3 regions of the Modestobacter marinus genome follow, and region 3 is predicted to be linked to each of the others. Evidence: riboswitches for the same ligand, from Rfam matches in the RefSeq annotation. Region 3 holds a riboswitch; each other region holds the start of a gene.
What was found. A riboswitch is a leader RNA that binds a small molecule or an ion and turns the genes downstream of it on or off. The one in region 3 is predicted to bind thiamine pyrophosphate.

Region 1: it holds a riboswitch for thiamine pyrophosphate, as region 3 does, so the genes downstream of both, thiM (hydroxyethylthiazole kinase) here and FB380_RS05990 (purine-cytosine permease family protein) in region 3, are expected to answer to the same signal.
Region 2: it holds a riboswitch for thiamine pyrophosphate, as region 3 does, so the genes downstream of both, FB380_RS14020 (alcohol dehydrogenase catalytic domain-containing protein) here and FB380_RS05990 (purine-cytosine permease family protein) in region 3, are expected to answer to the same signal.

What each region holds. Positions count from the first base shown of each region.
Region 1 covers NZ_JAAMPA010000001.1:1,394,078-1,398,802, forward strand. The annotation lists gene thiD (bifunctional hydroxymethylpyrimidine kinase/phosphomethylpyrimidine kinase) at 1-575, opposite strand, end outside; gene thiE (thiamine phosphate synthase) at 572-1,237, opposite strand; gene thiM (hydroxyethylthiazole kinase) at 1,234-2,028, opposite strand; TPP riboswitch at 2,022-2,115, opposite strand; gene FB380_RS06605 (hypothetical protein) at 2,192-2,806, shown strand; gene FB380_RS06610 (LamG-like jellyroll fold domain-containing protein) at 2,803-4,197, shown strand; gene FB380_RS06615 (HNH endonuclease signature motif containing protein) at 4,279-4,725, shown strand, end outside.
Region 2 covers NZ_JAAMPA010000001.1:2,974,296-2,979,020, reverse strand. The annotation lists gene FB380_RS14035 (acetyl-CoA C-acetyltransferase) at 1-695, opposite strand, end outside; gene FB380_RS14030 (SDR family NAD(P)-dependent oxidoreductase) at 820-1,605, opposite strand; gene FB380_RS14025 (hypothetical protein) at 1,770-1,994, shown strand; TPP riboswitch at 1,999-2,108, shown strand; gene FB380_RS14020 (alcohol dehydrogenase catalytic domain-containing protein) at 2,099-3,109, shown strand; gene FB380_RS14015 (MFS transporter) at 3,154-4,407, shown strand; gene FB380_RS14010 (maleylpyruvate isomerase N-terminal domain-containing protein) at 4,417-4,725, opposite strand, start outside.
Region 3 covers NZ_JAAMPA010000001.1:1,265,610-1,270,334, reverse strand. The annotation lists gene thiO (glycine oxidase ThiO) at 1-776, opposite strand, end outside; gene thiE (thiamine phosphate synthase) at 773-1,399, opposite strand; gene FB380_RS05990 (purine-cytosine permease family protein) at 1,396-2,739, opposite strand; TPP riboswitch at 2,730-2,840, opposite strand; gene FB380_RS05985 (TenA family protein) at 2,886-3,482, shown strand; gene FB380_RS05980 (TenA family protein) at 3,479-4,108, shown strand; gene FB380_RS05975 (ABC transporter ATP-binding protein) at 4,108-4,725, shown strand, end outside.

The DNA.
Region 1 (4,725 bases), 130 kb from region 3:
GCGGTCGCGAGGACGTCGACGCTCTCCTCCCCGCCCAGGTGCCCGCCCTTGAGCAGCACCGCCGCCGGCCCCAGCGCCAGCAGCGCGCGGGCCTGCGGGGCCAGCTCCTCGACCGTCGTCGCCGGCGGCACGTCCAGCAGGGCCGCCGCCTCGGGCACGTTCGGGGTGAGCAGGTCGGTCACCGGCAGCAGGTCGGTGCGGACGGCGTCGACCGCCTCCGCCGAGATCAGCCGGTCGCCGCTGGTCGCCACCATCACCGGGTCGCAGACCACGGGGCCGCCGGGCCGGTCGGCCAGCGCCGCGGCGACCGTCCGCACCACGTCGGCGGTGCCGAGCATCCCGAGCTTGGTGGCGTGCACGGTCACGTCGTCCAGCAGGGTGGCCAGCTGCTCACCGACGAAGCCGGCCGGCACGGGGTGCACGCCGGTGACGCCGCGGGTGTTCTGCGCGGTCAGCGCGGTGAGCACCGCGGTGCCGTAGACGCCGAGCGCGCTGAAGGTCTTGAGGTCGGCCTGGATGCCGGCGCCACCGCTGGGGTCGCTGCCGGCCACGGTGAGGGCCACGGCGGCGGTCATCGGGCCACCAGCTCCCCGGCCATCGCGGCGCGCAGGGTCCGCGCGGCGGCCGCCGGGTCGGCGGCGGCGCAGATGTCGGAGACCACGCAGATGCCGTCGACCCCGGTGCCGGCCACGGCGGCGGCCGTCGCCGCGGAGATGCCGCCGATGGCCACCGACAGCAGCCCCCCGGCGCGGGCCCGGGCTGCCAGCGCGCTGGTGCCGTCGAGTTCCAGGGCGGCGCCGGCGTCCGGCTTGGTCGGGGTGGACCAGACCGGGCTGAGACCGACCAGGTCGGCGGTGCCCGCCGGCAGCGCGAGGACGTCGTCCAGCTCGGCGGTGCTGCCGACGGAGACGCCGACCAGGACGTCGGGGCCCAGCAGCCTGCGGACGTCGACGGCCGGCAGGTCGTCCTGGCCCACGTGCACGCCGTCGGCGCCGGTGAGCAGGGCGACGTCCACGGCGTCGTTGACGAACAGCCGGACCTGCGGGGTCGGCCGGAGCACCTCCTGCACCGCGCGGGTGAGGGCGAGCAGGTCGCGGCGGCCGGCGGTCTTGTCCCGCACCTGCACCGCGGTCACCCCGCCGGAGACGGCGGCGGCGACCACCTCGGGCACCGACCGGGGCGCGCAGAGCAGCGTGTCGGTGACCAGGTACAGCCGCGGGTCGAAGCCGGCCCTCATGCGCTGCGGACGTCGGCGCAGGCGAGCGCGTCGCCGTCGACCGCGTCCAGCGCGTCCAGCCAGAGCGCGGCGAACGTGCCCGGCCCGGCGGCGAGCCCGGCCGCGGCCTCGGCGGCCAGCGCCACGTGCGCGTGCGCGGCGACGACGGCGGTGAGCCGGTCACCGGTGGTGGCGACGTAGGCGGCGACGACGCCGCCCAGCGCGCAGCCGGCGCCGGTGGTCCGGGTGAGCAGCGGGGAGCCGCCGCCCACCCGGACCACCCGGTCCCCGTCGGTGACGACGTCGACCGGACCGCTGACCGCGACGATGCCGCCGGTCCGGCGGGCCAGCTCCCCGGCCGCCTCGAGCGCGGCCTCCGGGGTGTCGGTGCTCTCCACGCCGCGGCCGCCCTTGCCGGCGCCGGCCAGGGCGAGCACCTCGGAGGCGTTGCCGCGGACGACGGCGGGGCGCAGCTCGACCAGGTCGGCGGCGAGCTCGGTGCGGAAGGTGAGCCCGCCGACGGCCACCGGGTCCAGCACCCACGGCGTGCCCACCTCGCTGGCGGTTCGGGCGGCGAGCCGCATCGCCTCGGCGGTGCGCTGCTGCACCGTGCCCACGTTGACCAGCACCGCGGAGGCGACGGCGGCGAACTCACCGGCCTCGGCCGGGTCGTCGACCATGGCCGGTGCGGCGCCGATCGCCAGCAGCGCGTTGGCGGTGATCGTCTGCACGACCGTGTTGGTCAGGCAGTGCACCAGGGGTGCGGAGTCGCGCAGCGCCGTGCCGGCAGCGCGCAGGTCGATGGCGTCCATCGCGGTGACATCCCTTCGCCAGTACCAACTGGAGCAGGTTCGACGGGTGTGCTCTCAGTCCCCGGTGGGACACCCCGTGTCAGCTCGCGACGCTAACACCGCCCCGCTCACCCGGGCGGGTGACGGGGGCTCCACGTCCGGCCGGCCCGGCCGATGGAGCGATGTGAGGTCCCGTCCCGATCGCCCGGCCACCGGTCGCCGTCCGCGGCCCCGCTCGGTGCGCCTGGCCGGCGCCGCCGCCGCGGGCATCGCGCTGGTGCTGGCCGCGGCGCTGGTCTGGCACGGGGCCTACGCCGGGTTCAGTGCCACCACCGGCTCGCTTGCGTTGCCCACCGTCAGCACCGGCACGCTCGCGCTGACCGACGACGACTCCGCCGTCCGGATGTTCACCGCCACGGGGCTGCGCCCGGGGGCCTCGGGCACCCGGTGCGTCGCCGTCACCGCATCCGGGTCACCGGCCACCGTCCGGCTGTACGGCACCGGCCGGAGCAGCACCAACGGGCTGGCCGCCCAGCTGGACCTCGCCATCGCCGTGGGGACGGGCGGCTCGAGCGGCGACTGCGCCGGCTTCACGTCCTCCGCCACCGCCTACACCGGCACCCTCGCCGGCTTCCCCACCGACCGCTGGGCCGCCGGCGTCGGCAGCTGGTCCAGCACCGGCGCCGCGCCCACCACCCGCGTCTACAAGGTCGACTGGACGCTGCGGGCCGGTGCCCCGGCGAGCACCCAGAACGGCACCGCCAGGCTCAGCTTCGTCTGGGAGGCGCGCACCCGATGACCGCCACCCGTTCCGTGTCCCGAGCTGCCGCCTGGCGCCGCGGCAGGTCCGCGCTGGTGCTCAGCAGCCTCGCCCGGGCGCTGCTCGGCACCCTGGCGCTGCTGCTCGCCGTCTCGGTCGCACCCACGGTCGTCGGCTGGGAGACCACCGTCGTCCTCTCCGGCTCGATGGAGCCCGGCGTCTCCCCCGGGGACGTCGCCGTCGTCCGGCCGGTCCCCATCGCCGACCTCGCCGTCGGGGACGTGCTCCTCGTCGACGACCCCGACGCACCCGGCCGGCTGCGGCTGCACCGGCTGGTCGCCGTCGAGGACGGCGGACTCCGGCTGCAGGGTGACGCCAACCCCACGCCGGACCCCCAGCTCGTCGACCCGTCCACCGTGCACGGCGTCGGCGCGCTCCGGCTGCCGGCGCTGGGCCTGCCCGTGCTGTGGGCGGCGGAGGGGCGGGCGCTCCCCCTCGCCGGCGGTGCCGCCCTGCTCGCCCTGGTCGTCGCCCTCGCGCTCGCCCACCGCACGGCCGAGGACGACGACGGGCCGGCGACCGGCAGCGGGTGGTGGGGCGCGCGTCTCGCCGTCCCGGCCGTGGCCGTCGGCCTCGCCGCCCTGCTCGGCCCCCTGCCCGGCACCTCGGCGGTGGGCGCCGTCTTCACCGCGACCACCGCGAACGACGCCAACTCCTGGGCCTCGGTCCGCTACTACACGTGCACCTCGGCCGGCGCGAGCGCGCCCGGGTACCTGGCACTGCAGGAGACCGCCGGGCCGGTCGCGGTGAACAGCGGGCTCTACGCCGGGGCGGTCGACGGGTACTACAGCAGCAGCGGGATCACCTACCGGGTCCCCGGCCCGGCCTGCGGGGGCGACGGCAAGGGGGTCCGGCTCGACGGCGGGTCCGGCCACGTCTACTCGACGACCGCACTGGCGAACCCGCAGACCTTCAGCGTCCAGGTCTGGTTCGCCACCACCACCCGGGACGGCGGCAAGCTCATCGGCTTCGGCAACGGCACCCGGGGCGCCGCCTCCACCCAGTACGACCGGCACGTCTACATGACCGACTCCGGCACGCTCACCTTCGGCGTCTACGACGGGTCGCCGGTGACGACGACGTCGCCCGGCAGCTACAACGACGGCGCCTGGCACCAGATGACGGCCACGTTCTCCCCGGGCACCGGGCTGCGGCTCTACGTGGACGGCGCCCTGGTGGCGAGCCGCCGGGACGCGACCGCGGCCGAGCCGTTCACCGGCTACTGGCGGGTCGGCTACGACACGATCAGCAGCGCGTGGCCCGGGGCGCCGCGGAGCGCGTTCTTCGCCGGGTCGGTGGCGCACGTCAGCGTCTACACCAGCGTGCTGTCGGACGCCGACGTCGCCGCGCAGTACCGCGCCGCCGGCTGACCGAGCCGTGAGCGTTCCCGCGGGAACGCCCCCACGCCGGTGAGCTGCGGTTCTGTCGTACCTCCTGCCTAGCGTCGGGTCATGGGTGCAGTCGTGGCGGTGCGGGACGTGTCGGGGCCGGACGTGGCGGAGCGCGGGTCGGTCGGGCGGTCGATCGAGGAGCTGGCCCGGGAGATCCGGTCCGGTGCGGTGCGGCTGGCGGCGGCGACCGCAGCCTGGTTGCGGCTGGTCGCGGAGTTCGACGCCCGGGAGGGCTGGGGCGAGGTCGGCGTCAAGAGCTGTGCGCACTGGCTGGCCTGGAAGTGCGGGATGGGTCCGGGAGCCGCCCGGGAGCACGTCCGGGTCGCCAGGGCGCTGGGCGCGCTGCCGGTGACGGCGGAGGCGTTCGCCGCCGGGAGGCTGTCGTACTCGAAGGTGCGGGCGATCACCCGGGTGGCCGACGCAGGCACCGAAGTCGAGTTGGTCGAGCTGGCCAGGCACGCCACGGCGTCCCAGGTCGAGCGGGTGGTCCGGGCCTGGCGCCGGTCG
Region 2 (4,725 bases), 1.7 Mb from region 3:
TCCATCGTCGTGTCGGGACGGGGGTGCTCGTCCTCGGTGACCGTGCGGGCCGGCGTCTTGCGCGTCCCGGGCACCTCCACGCCGATGATCTCGTCGGCGAACCGGCCCTCGCGGATGGCGGCGCCGGCGGCCTGCTGGGAGCGCAGCGCCCAGGCGTCCTGCTCCAGCCGGTCGACCCCGTACTCCCGGCGCACGTTCTCGGCGGTCTCGAGCATGCCGCCGGGCACCGGGTGGTGCAGCCCGCCGGCGGTCTCCCGGGCCCGGGCCAGCCGGTCGTGCAGCATGACGCCGTCGCCCTTGGCGCCGGTGCGCAGCCCCAGGGCGTAGTGCTCGACGTTGCTCATCGACTCCACGCCGCCGGCCACGACGACGTTGCCGGCGCCGGCCGCCACCTGCATCGCGGCGTAGATGACCGCCTGCAGCCCAGAGCCGCAGCGCCGGTCGATCTGCAGGCCGGGCACCTGCACGCCCAGCCCGGCGTCCAGTGCCGCGATCCGGCCGATCGCCGGGTTCTCCCCGCTGGGGCTGCAGTTGCCGAGGATGACGTCGTCGACCTCGCCCTCCCCCAGGCCGGTCCGTTCCACCAGGCCGCGCAGCGCGGTGGCGGCGAGCTCGTTGGCGGACAGACCGGCGAAGACCCCGCCGAATCGACCGACGGGGGTGCGGACCGGGGAGCAGATGACGACGTCGTCCATGCCCCGACTCTGCCAGCTCACCACCACCGGGGCGCAGGCGAACCGGCCGCTGGGCGGAAGCCGGCGACCCCCGACGCCGACGACGCCCCTCCCGGGGGACCGGGAGGGGCGTCGTCGAGGGGAGTCAGTCGCGCGGCTTGGCCATCGACTCGTGGGCGGAGGACTTCACCGAGTCGGGCAGGACCTTGCTCGCCATCTCCTGCGCCTTCGTCATCAGCGAGCCGGCGTGGACCTCCTTCTTCCCGTCCATCAGCCCGGCGAAGCCCTGCTCGGCGACCTTTGCGGCGTCGTCCTTGGGGCCCTTGCCCATGGCGGTGTCCTGCAGGTCGGCCCGGGCGAAGAAGTCGGTGTCCGTGGGCCCCGGCATCAGCGAGGTGATCGTGACGGCGGAGTCCTTGAGCTCCTGCTGCACGGCCTCGGTCAGCGACTGGACGAAGGACTTGGAGGCGTTGTAGACCGGCTGGTAGGCCCCGGGCATGGTCGCCGCGACCGAGGAGGTGACCAGCACCCGCCCCTGGTTGCGCCCGGTCATCTGGACCAGCACCAGCTTCAGCAGCGCCGCGGTGGAGACCACGTTGAGCTGCATGACCTCCAGGTCGTCGGCCCAGTCGGTGTCGACGAACGCACCACCCCGCCCGACGCCGGCGTTGAGCGCGGCCGCGTCCAGCGGGCGACCGAGGGCCTGCACCCGGGTCCACAGCTGCTCGATGCCGTCGGGGGTGCGCAGGTCGGCCTGGACGGCGGTCACCTCGGCGCCCTCGCCGCGCAGCTTTGCGGCCGCGGTGGTGATGGTCGGGTCCTCGGCGTCGATCACCAGGTCGAAGCCGTTGCGGGCGAACTGCCGGGCGAGCTCGAAGCCGATCCCGCTGGAGGCGCCGGTGACCAGGGCGAGGGGCTTGGTGTCAGTCATGCCCTCGCCCTACCCGGCCCCGGCCCCGGCTGCACCCGTCACGGCCCGCGTTCCTGTCCCGGACGGCCGTCCTGGTGGCCGCGCCCGGGGACAGGGGGCGCGGCCAGCACCGACCCTGGCACCCCCTGCTGACAGTTCCCTGTGCCGCAGCTCAGACTCGCCCCATGAGCGAGGACGCCGGGCCGGCCGGGGACGACGCCGTGATCTGCTCGGCGAAGGGCTGCCGCGCGCCGGCGACCGTCGTCCTGGTGTGGAACAACCCCAAGGTGCACACGCCCGACCGGGAGAAGACCTGGACGGCGTGCGAGGCGCACCGCGAGCAGCTCGCGCACCACCTGGCGATCCGGTCGTTCCTGCGCCGCGTCGAGCCGGTCAGCCCGCTGCGGTAGCTTCGGCGGCGCACACGGGAGCCCGGGCGCGGGCTGAGAAGGCGGACGACCACCGCCGACCGTCCACACCTGATCCGGTTCATGCCGGCGGAGGGAGCTGCTCGATGCTCGCTGCCCGTTTCCACGCACCTGGCCGACCCCTGGCCCTGGACGACGTCCCGGTGCCCGAGCCCGGCCCCGACGAGGTCCGGGTGCGGGTGCACGCGGCCGGGGTCTGCGGCACCGAGCTGCACTTCACCGACGGCCTCTACGCCCCGTCCCGGACGCCGATGACGCTGGGCCACGAGGCCGCCGGCACGGTCGACGCGGTCGGGTCGGAGGTCACCGGCTGGGCCGAGGGCGACCGGGTCGCCGTCTACTACTACCTCTTCTGCGGCAGCTGCCGCTGGTGCCTGCGCGGCCGGCAGAACCTGTGCCTGGCCCCGCGCGGCGTGCTCGCCTTCGCCGCGGACGGCGCCTTCGCCGAGCAGCTGGTCGTCCCGGCGCACTGCCTGGTCCGGCTGCCCGCCGAGCTGCCGTTCGAGGCGGCCGCGCCGCTGTGCTGCGCCGGCACCACCGCGGTGCACGCGCTCACCGAGGCCGGGGTCGAGCCCGGCGACGTGGTGGTCGTGCTCGGCGCCGGCGGGGTGGGGCTGGCAGCGGTGCAGGAGGCCCGCCGCCGCGGCGGCGTCGTCGTGGCCGTCAGCCGGGACGGCGCCCGCCGGTCGGCCGCCCGGTCCGCCGGCGCGGTGGCCGCGGTCTCCCCGGCCGAGCTCGCCGGGACCGTGACCCGGCTGACCGGCGGGCAGGGCGCCGACGTCGTCGTGGAGCTCGCCGGGGTCACCGCGACGCTGGAGCTGGCGACCGCGGTGCTCGGCCGCCGCGGCCGGCTGGTCCTGGTCGGCTACAGCGCCGATGCGCTGACGGTGAGCCCGCTGGGGCTGGTGGTCGCCGAGCAGCGGGTCGTCGCCAGCGTGGGCAACACCCTCGCCGAGCTGGAGCAGGCGGTCTCCCTGGCCGCGGCCGGGCAGCTGGCCCCGCCGGTGGCCGGCGCGCTGCCGCTGGCCGAGGTGAACGAGGCGCTGGACCGGCTGCGCGCCGGGAACGTGGCGGGCCGGCTGGTGCTCACCCCCTGACGCCCCGGGAGGGCCCGGCGGGCCACGTGTGAGGATCAGCGCTCGTGCGACGACACGGCAAGGACAGCCCCCTCCCCCGCGAGGTCGGTGTCCTGGCGATCGTCGCCTTCGTCGTCGCCCTCGGCTTCGGCATCGTCGCCCCGGCGATCCCGCTGTTCGTCCGGGACTACGGGGTCGGCACCACCGCCGTCGGGTTCGCCATCAGCGCCTTCGCCTTCTTCCGGTTCGTCTCCGCCTTCGCCGGGGGCTCGCTGGTCGAGCGGATCGGCGAGCGCGCCGTGCTCGCCGCCGGGCTGGCGATCGTCGCGGTCGCCACCGCCGCCGCCGCCCTGGCCGGCAACTTCCCGCTCTTCGTCGCGTTGCGCGCCGCCGGCGGGATCGGCAGCGCCATGTTCACCGTGGCCGCCCTCTCGCTGCTGCTGCGCACCGCACCGGCGGCGCAACGGGGCCGGGCCGCGGCCACCTACCAGGGCGGTTTCATCCTCGGCGGCATCGCCGGCCCGGCAGCCGGCGGGTTCCTGGCCGAGATCTCCCCGCGGCTGCCGTTCTTCGTCTACGGCGGCTTCCTGCTGGTGGCCGGGGTGGTCGCGCTGGTGCTGCTGCGCCCGGCCGCACTCCCCCCGGTCGGCGGCGCCGCGGACGACCCGCACCCCGCCGTCGACCAGGTGCGCGGCGCCGGGCCCGCGCCCGCGGCCGTGCCCGCCCTGGGCGAGGACGGCGGCGGGCTGCGTGCCGCGCTGCGGTCGCGGGCCTACGTCGCGGCGCTGGTGGCCAACCTGGGCGTGGGGTGGGTGCTGTTCGGCGTCCGCAACTCCCTGGTGCCGCTGTACGTGACCGAGGAGCTGGGCAAGACGGTGGCCTGGGCCGGCGCCGGGCTGCTGGCCGGGTCGGTGGCGCAGGCGATCGGGCTGCTGCGGGCCGGGCGGCTGGCGGACACCTGGGGCCGCCGTCCCTCCCTGCTGCTGGGTTCGGGGCTGGCCACCGCGGCGATCGCCGTCCTGGTGCTGCCGCCGAGCACCGCGGCCTTCCTGCTCTCCATGGCCACCTTCGGGCTGGGCGCCTCGCTGCTGGCCAGCGTGCCGGCCGCGGTGGTCGGCGACGTCAGCCCGGGCCGGGGCGGCCGGGTGGTGGCGGTCTTCCAGATGGTCGCCGACCTGGGCGCGGTGGCCGGGCCGCTGGTCGCCGGCTGGCTCACCGACGCCTTCTCCTACCAGGTCGCCTTCGCGGTCAGCGCCGCCGTGCTGGGTGCGGCCCTGGTCGCCGCGCTGGCGATGCCCCGGGACCGCCCCGCGGCCTGAGCACGCCGGTCAGAGCCAGGCGGCCGGGGTCGGCAGCGGCCCGTCGGCCTGCAGCTCCTCCCCCGTGCTGCGCCCGGTGACCCACGCCGCGACGGCCGGCAGCGGACCGGCGACCGCGAGCGCGCCGGTGCCCCACTCCCGGTCGCCGGCGAACAGCGCCACGTCGGGCACCGAGTCGCGGCGGTCCCACATCCGGAAGACGTCGTCGACCAGCGCGGCCAGCACCTCGTCCGGGAAGTCGGCGAACGCCACCCCCTCGTCCAGGTCGACCGCGTGCACCCACACCTCCCGGCAGCGCATCCACGGCACCTCGGCGGC
Region 3 (4,725 bases):
CCGTCCTCGCCGTAGGGCACCAGGTACACGTGCCGGCTGCGGACCAGGGCGCGCACGGTGCCGGTCAGCAGCCCCGCCGCACCGGCCATCCGCAGGATCTGCCCCTTGACCGGCCGCACCGGCAGCGGCGGCACCCCGGGGAGCGTGTTGCTGTGCGCGCCCAGCGCCAGGACGACGGTGCCGGCGGCCAGCTCCCCGCCGCCGGCCAGCGCCAGCCCGGTCGCCCGCCCGCCGGAGACCTGCACCCCGGCCACCCGGTCCCGGACCAGGCGCACGCCCGCGGCCTCGACGGCGCCGGTCAGCGCCCGGTGCAGCGCCCTGCCGTCGACCGAGTGGTCGCCCTCGACGGCCAGCCCGCCGCGCAGCCGCGGGGTCAGCCCGGGCTCCCGGCGGCGGGTCTCCCGCGGGGTCAGCCGCTCGACGGCCAGGCCCAGCTCCTGCTGGTAGTCGTGCAGCGCGTCCAGTGCCCGGACGTCGTCGGCGTCGAAGCCGACCACCAGGGTGCCGGCGGTACGCAGCCCCACCGGCAGGCCGCTGGCCGCCTCCACCTCGGCGGCGAACGCCGGGTAGCGCTGCAGGGAGGCCAGGCACAGCCGCAGCAGCGCCTCCTCCCCGTAGGCGGCCTCGGTGACCGGGGCGAGCATCCCGGCGGCGGCGGCCGAGGCCCCGGTGCCGGGGGCGTCGTCGACGACGGCGACCGACAGGCCGCGCTGCGCCGCCCGCCAGGCCACCGACAGCCCGATCAGCCCACCACCGGCCACCGCGACGTCGATCACCGGGAGTCCTCCAGGGCACGCAGCAGCTCGGCGGTCGCGGCACCCGGGTCGGCGGCGCCGGTGACCGCGCCGACCACGGCCACCCCGGTGGCGCCGGCGGCGATCAGCTCCCCGACCCGTGCGGCGGTGACCCCGCTGATGGCGATCACCGGCACCGGCACCGCGGCCGCCACCGCACCGACCCCGGCGACCCCGATCGGGTCGGGGAGCCCGGTCTTGGTGGTGGTGGCGAAGGCCGGGCCGACCCCCAGGTAGTCCGCGCCCTCGGCCACCAGCTGCCGGGCCTGCTGCGGGTCGCGGGCCGTGCCGCCGAGCAGGTGCCCCGGCCCGGCGACCCGCCGGGCCGCGGCGAGCGGGAGGTCGTCGGCGCCAAGGTGCGTCCCGTCGGCGCCGACGGCCAGCGCCACGTCGACCCGGTCGTTGACCAGGACGGTGGTGCCCGCGGGCCGGCAGAGCTCCACCACCGCGCGGGCGAAGTCGTGCAGCACCCGGTCGCTGCAGCCCTTCGCCCGCACCTGCACCACCGGCGCCCCGGCGGCCACCGCGGCGGCGACGACGGCGAGCGCGCGCGGCCCGCCGTCGGCGTCGGTGAGCACGTGCAGCCGGCCCAGCGCGGAGGTCATGCCGGCTGCCGCCCGCGGCGGGCGTCGAGCAGCGCGATCACCGCGGTGAGCACCGCGGCGACGGCCAGGCTGACCAGGGAGGCCGACCAGCCGTTGGCCGGGTCGATGCCCAGGTCGCTCTGCCGGGCGGTCCACCAGGAGGTCCAGCCGGCGCCGACGCCGGCGAAGAAGGTCGGCAGGGTCAGCTGGTAGGCGACGAAGCCGGCCAGCCACGGCAGCAGGTAGACCAGCCGGGCCGGGGCGGTGTCCGAGGTGTCCCACCGGCCGGGGGTGCGCAGCGCGTAGGCGACCAGGAAGACGCCGATCAGCGGCACGAAGACCGCACCGATCAGGAAGAGGAACGGCTCGTAGGCGACGATGTCGAAGCTCAGCGCGAGCACGGTGGCGGTCGCGCCGACGCCCAGCGCGAGCAGCCGGCGGTCCAGCCGGGCCACCACGTTCTGCGCGGACACCGCCGTGGAGTAGACGTTGGCGAACGCCTCGTCGAGCTCGACCGTGACGAGCACCAGCACGGCCAGCGCCCCCAGCGGCACGGCCAGCAGCGCGTCGATGACGTCCAGCCCGGAGCTCCCGTAGGCCGCCAGCGCCAGCACGCCGAGGGTGAACATCGCGACGGTGGCCAGCCCGTAGCCCAGCGCGGTGCTGGTGCCGGCGACCCGGCCGCTGCGCACGTGCCGGGTGTAGTCGGCGGCGAGCGGGAACCAGGAGATCGGCAGGGCGATCACGATGTCGGTCGCCGTCCAGAACGAGGCGGCGCCGCCGCTGTCCAGCGGGGCGAGCGGCTCGGAGAGCACCTCGACGAACAGGTAGACGATCGCGGCCAGCGCCGCCCACACCGCGTAGCGGGACAGCACCCGGACCACGCCGAGGGGCCGCAGCGCCATCGCGGTGGCGAGCACCCCGGCGATCAGCACGAACGGCCAGCGCGGCGCGTCCAGCACCCGGGACGCCGCCTCGGCGATGATCACGATCTCGAAGGTGGCCCAGCCGATGCACTGCACCAGGTTCAGCGCGGTGGGCAGGTAGGAGGCCCGCCGGCCGAGGAGGCCGCGGAGCAGCACCATCGCCGGCACCCCCTCGCGGGCGCCGGCCGCGGCGGCCAGCCCCAGCAGCGAGGCACCGATCACCGCGCCGACGACGATCGCGCCGAGCGTGACCGACAGCGGCCGCCCCGGCAGGACGACGTACACGGCGGCGACCGGCAGCAGCAGGCTGATGCCGAGGTTGCCCCACAGGCCCGCGGACTCGCGGAAGCCCAGCGTGCGGGCGGCTGGTTCGGTGAGGGTCAGCGGTGCGTCTGCACCGGACGTGGTCGTGCCGACGGTTCCGGACGTGCTCATCACGGGCTCCCTACGCCGGCATTACCCGGTCAGGTTCCAGCGGTCGGCGGCGCGTCAGCCGCCCTCTCAGCCCGGTCCTCCGAGCTCCCGCACATGGCTCGACGCCATGACGTGGCCCACCCTAACGACCTCGTAGAGTCCGCGCCGTGCCGGTCGCCGAGCTGCTCCGACGTCATCCCGAGATCTGGCGCGCGGCCACCGCGCACCCCTTCCTGACCGCGGTGCGTGACGGGTCGCTGCCCGCGGGCGCGTTCGACACCTGGCTGGTCCAGGACGCGCGCTTCGTCGCCGACCTGCTGCGCTTCCAGGCCCGGCTGCTCGCCCGGGCGCCGCGGCCGGCCCAGGCGGTGCTCGCCGGCGGTCTGGTCGCCCTGGTCGAGGAGCTGGCCTGGTTCGAGGAGCAGGCGGCCACCCGCGGTCTGGACCTCACCGCCCCCGCGCTGCCGGCCACCGCGGCCTACGCCGAGCTGCTGGACCGGCTGGACACCGCCGACGTCCCGGTCGCGCTGACCGCGCTGTGGACCATCGAGCGCACCTACCTCGACGCATGGACGACGGCGCTGCCCGGTGCCCCGGCCTACCGGGAGTTCGTCGAGCACTGGACCGTGCCGGGCTTCGCCGGCTACGTCGCCGGCCTGGAGACGGCGGCCGACGCGGTGGGCGGTGGTCAGGACGACGTCTTCGCCGAGGTGGTCGCCGCCGAGGTGGCCTTCTGGGACATGGCCCTGGAGCAGGCGGCATGAGCCTGGCCGCCGACCTCTGGGCCGAGAACGCCGACCTCGCCGCCGTCGCGCGGGCGCACCCGTTCGTGCAGGGCATCGGCGACGGCAGCCTGCCGCCGGAGCTGTTCGCCGGCTACGTCGCCCAGGACGCGTTCTTCCTGGAGTCCTTCGCCCGCGGCTACGCCCTCGGCGCCGCGCACAGCCCCGACCGGGCCGCGCTGGACGTCTTCGCCGACCTGCTCGCCGGCGTCCGCGAGGAGCTGCGGCTGCACGAGGGCTACGCCGCCCGCTGGGGCATCGACCTGGCCGCGGTCGAGCCGCTGCCGGCCACGCTGGCCTACACCGACTTCCTGCTCGCCACGGCGGCCCTGGGCGGCAGCGGGCTGACCTGCGCGGCGATGACGCCGTGCATGCGGCTGTACGCCCACCTCGGGCAGTCGCTGGCCGGCCGAGCGGCGCCCGCCTACGCCGAGTGGGTCACCACCTACACCGACCCGGGCTTCGAGGAGCTGGCGGCCACGCTGGAGCGGCTGCTGGACGGCACGGCCGCCGACACGCCCGCGGTCCGGCGCGCCTACCGGCGGGCCATGGAGCTGGAGGTCGGCTTCTTCGACGCCGCCTGGCGCGGTGGTGCGGAGTCCGGCTGATGGCCCTGCTGGCCGCCGAGGAGCTCTCGGTCGGCTACGGCGACGAGCCGGTGTGCGCCCCCGTGACGGTGTCGGTCGAACCCGGGACGGCGGTCGCGCTGGTCGGCCCGAACGGTGCCGGCAAGTCCACCGTGCTGCAGACGATGGTCGGTCTGCTGCCGCCGCTGGCCGGGACGGTCCGCTTCGCCGGTGGGCCGGTCGACGAGCGGGACGCCGGTTTCCGCCGCGCGGTCGCCGGGGTGCTGGACGACGATGCGTTCTTCCCGTCGCTGACCGGCGCGGAGCACCTGCTGCTCACCGCCCGCGCCCACGGGGTCACCGGCGCCGAGCAGGTGGTCGACGCCGAGCTGGCCGCCTTCGGGCTGACCGACCGGGCCGGCGCGCTGCCCTCGGCGCTCTCCTCCGGCCAGCGCCGGCGGCTGGCGCTGGCCGGGGCGCTGGTGCGCCCGGCCGACCTGCTGGTGCTCGACGAGCCGGAACGCCGGCTGGACACCGCGATGCGCCGGGCGCTGGCCGACCGGCTCGCGGCGCTGGTGGACGCCGGCGGTGCGGTGCTGTTCGCCAGCCACGACCCGACGTTCGTCGGCACCCTCGCCGACCGGGTGCTGGTGGTCGGC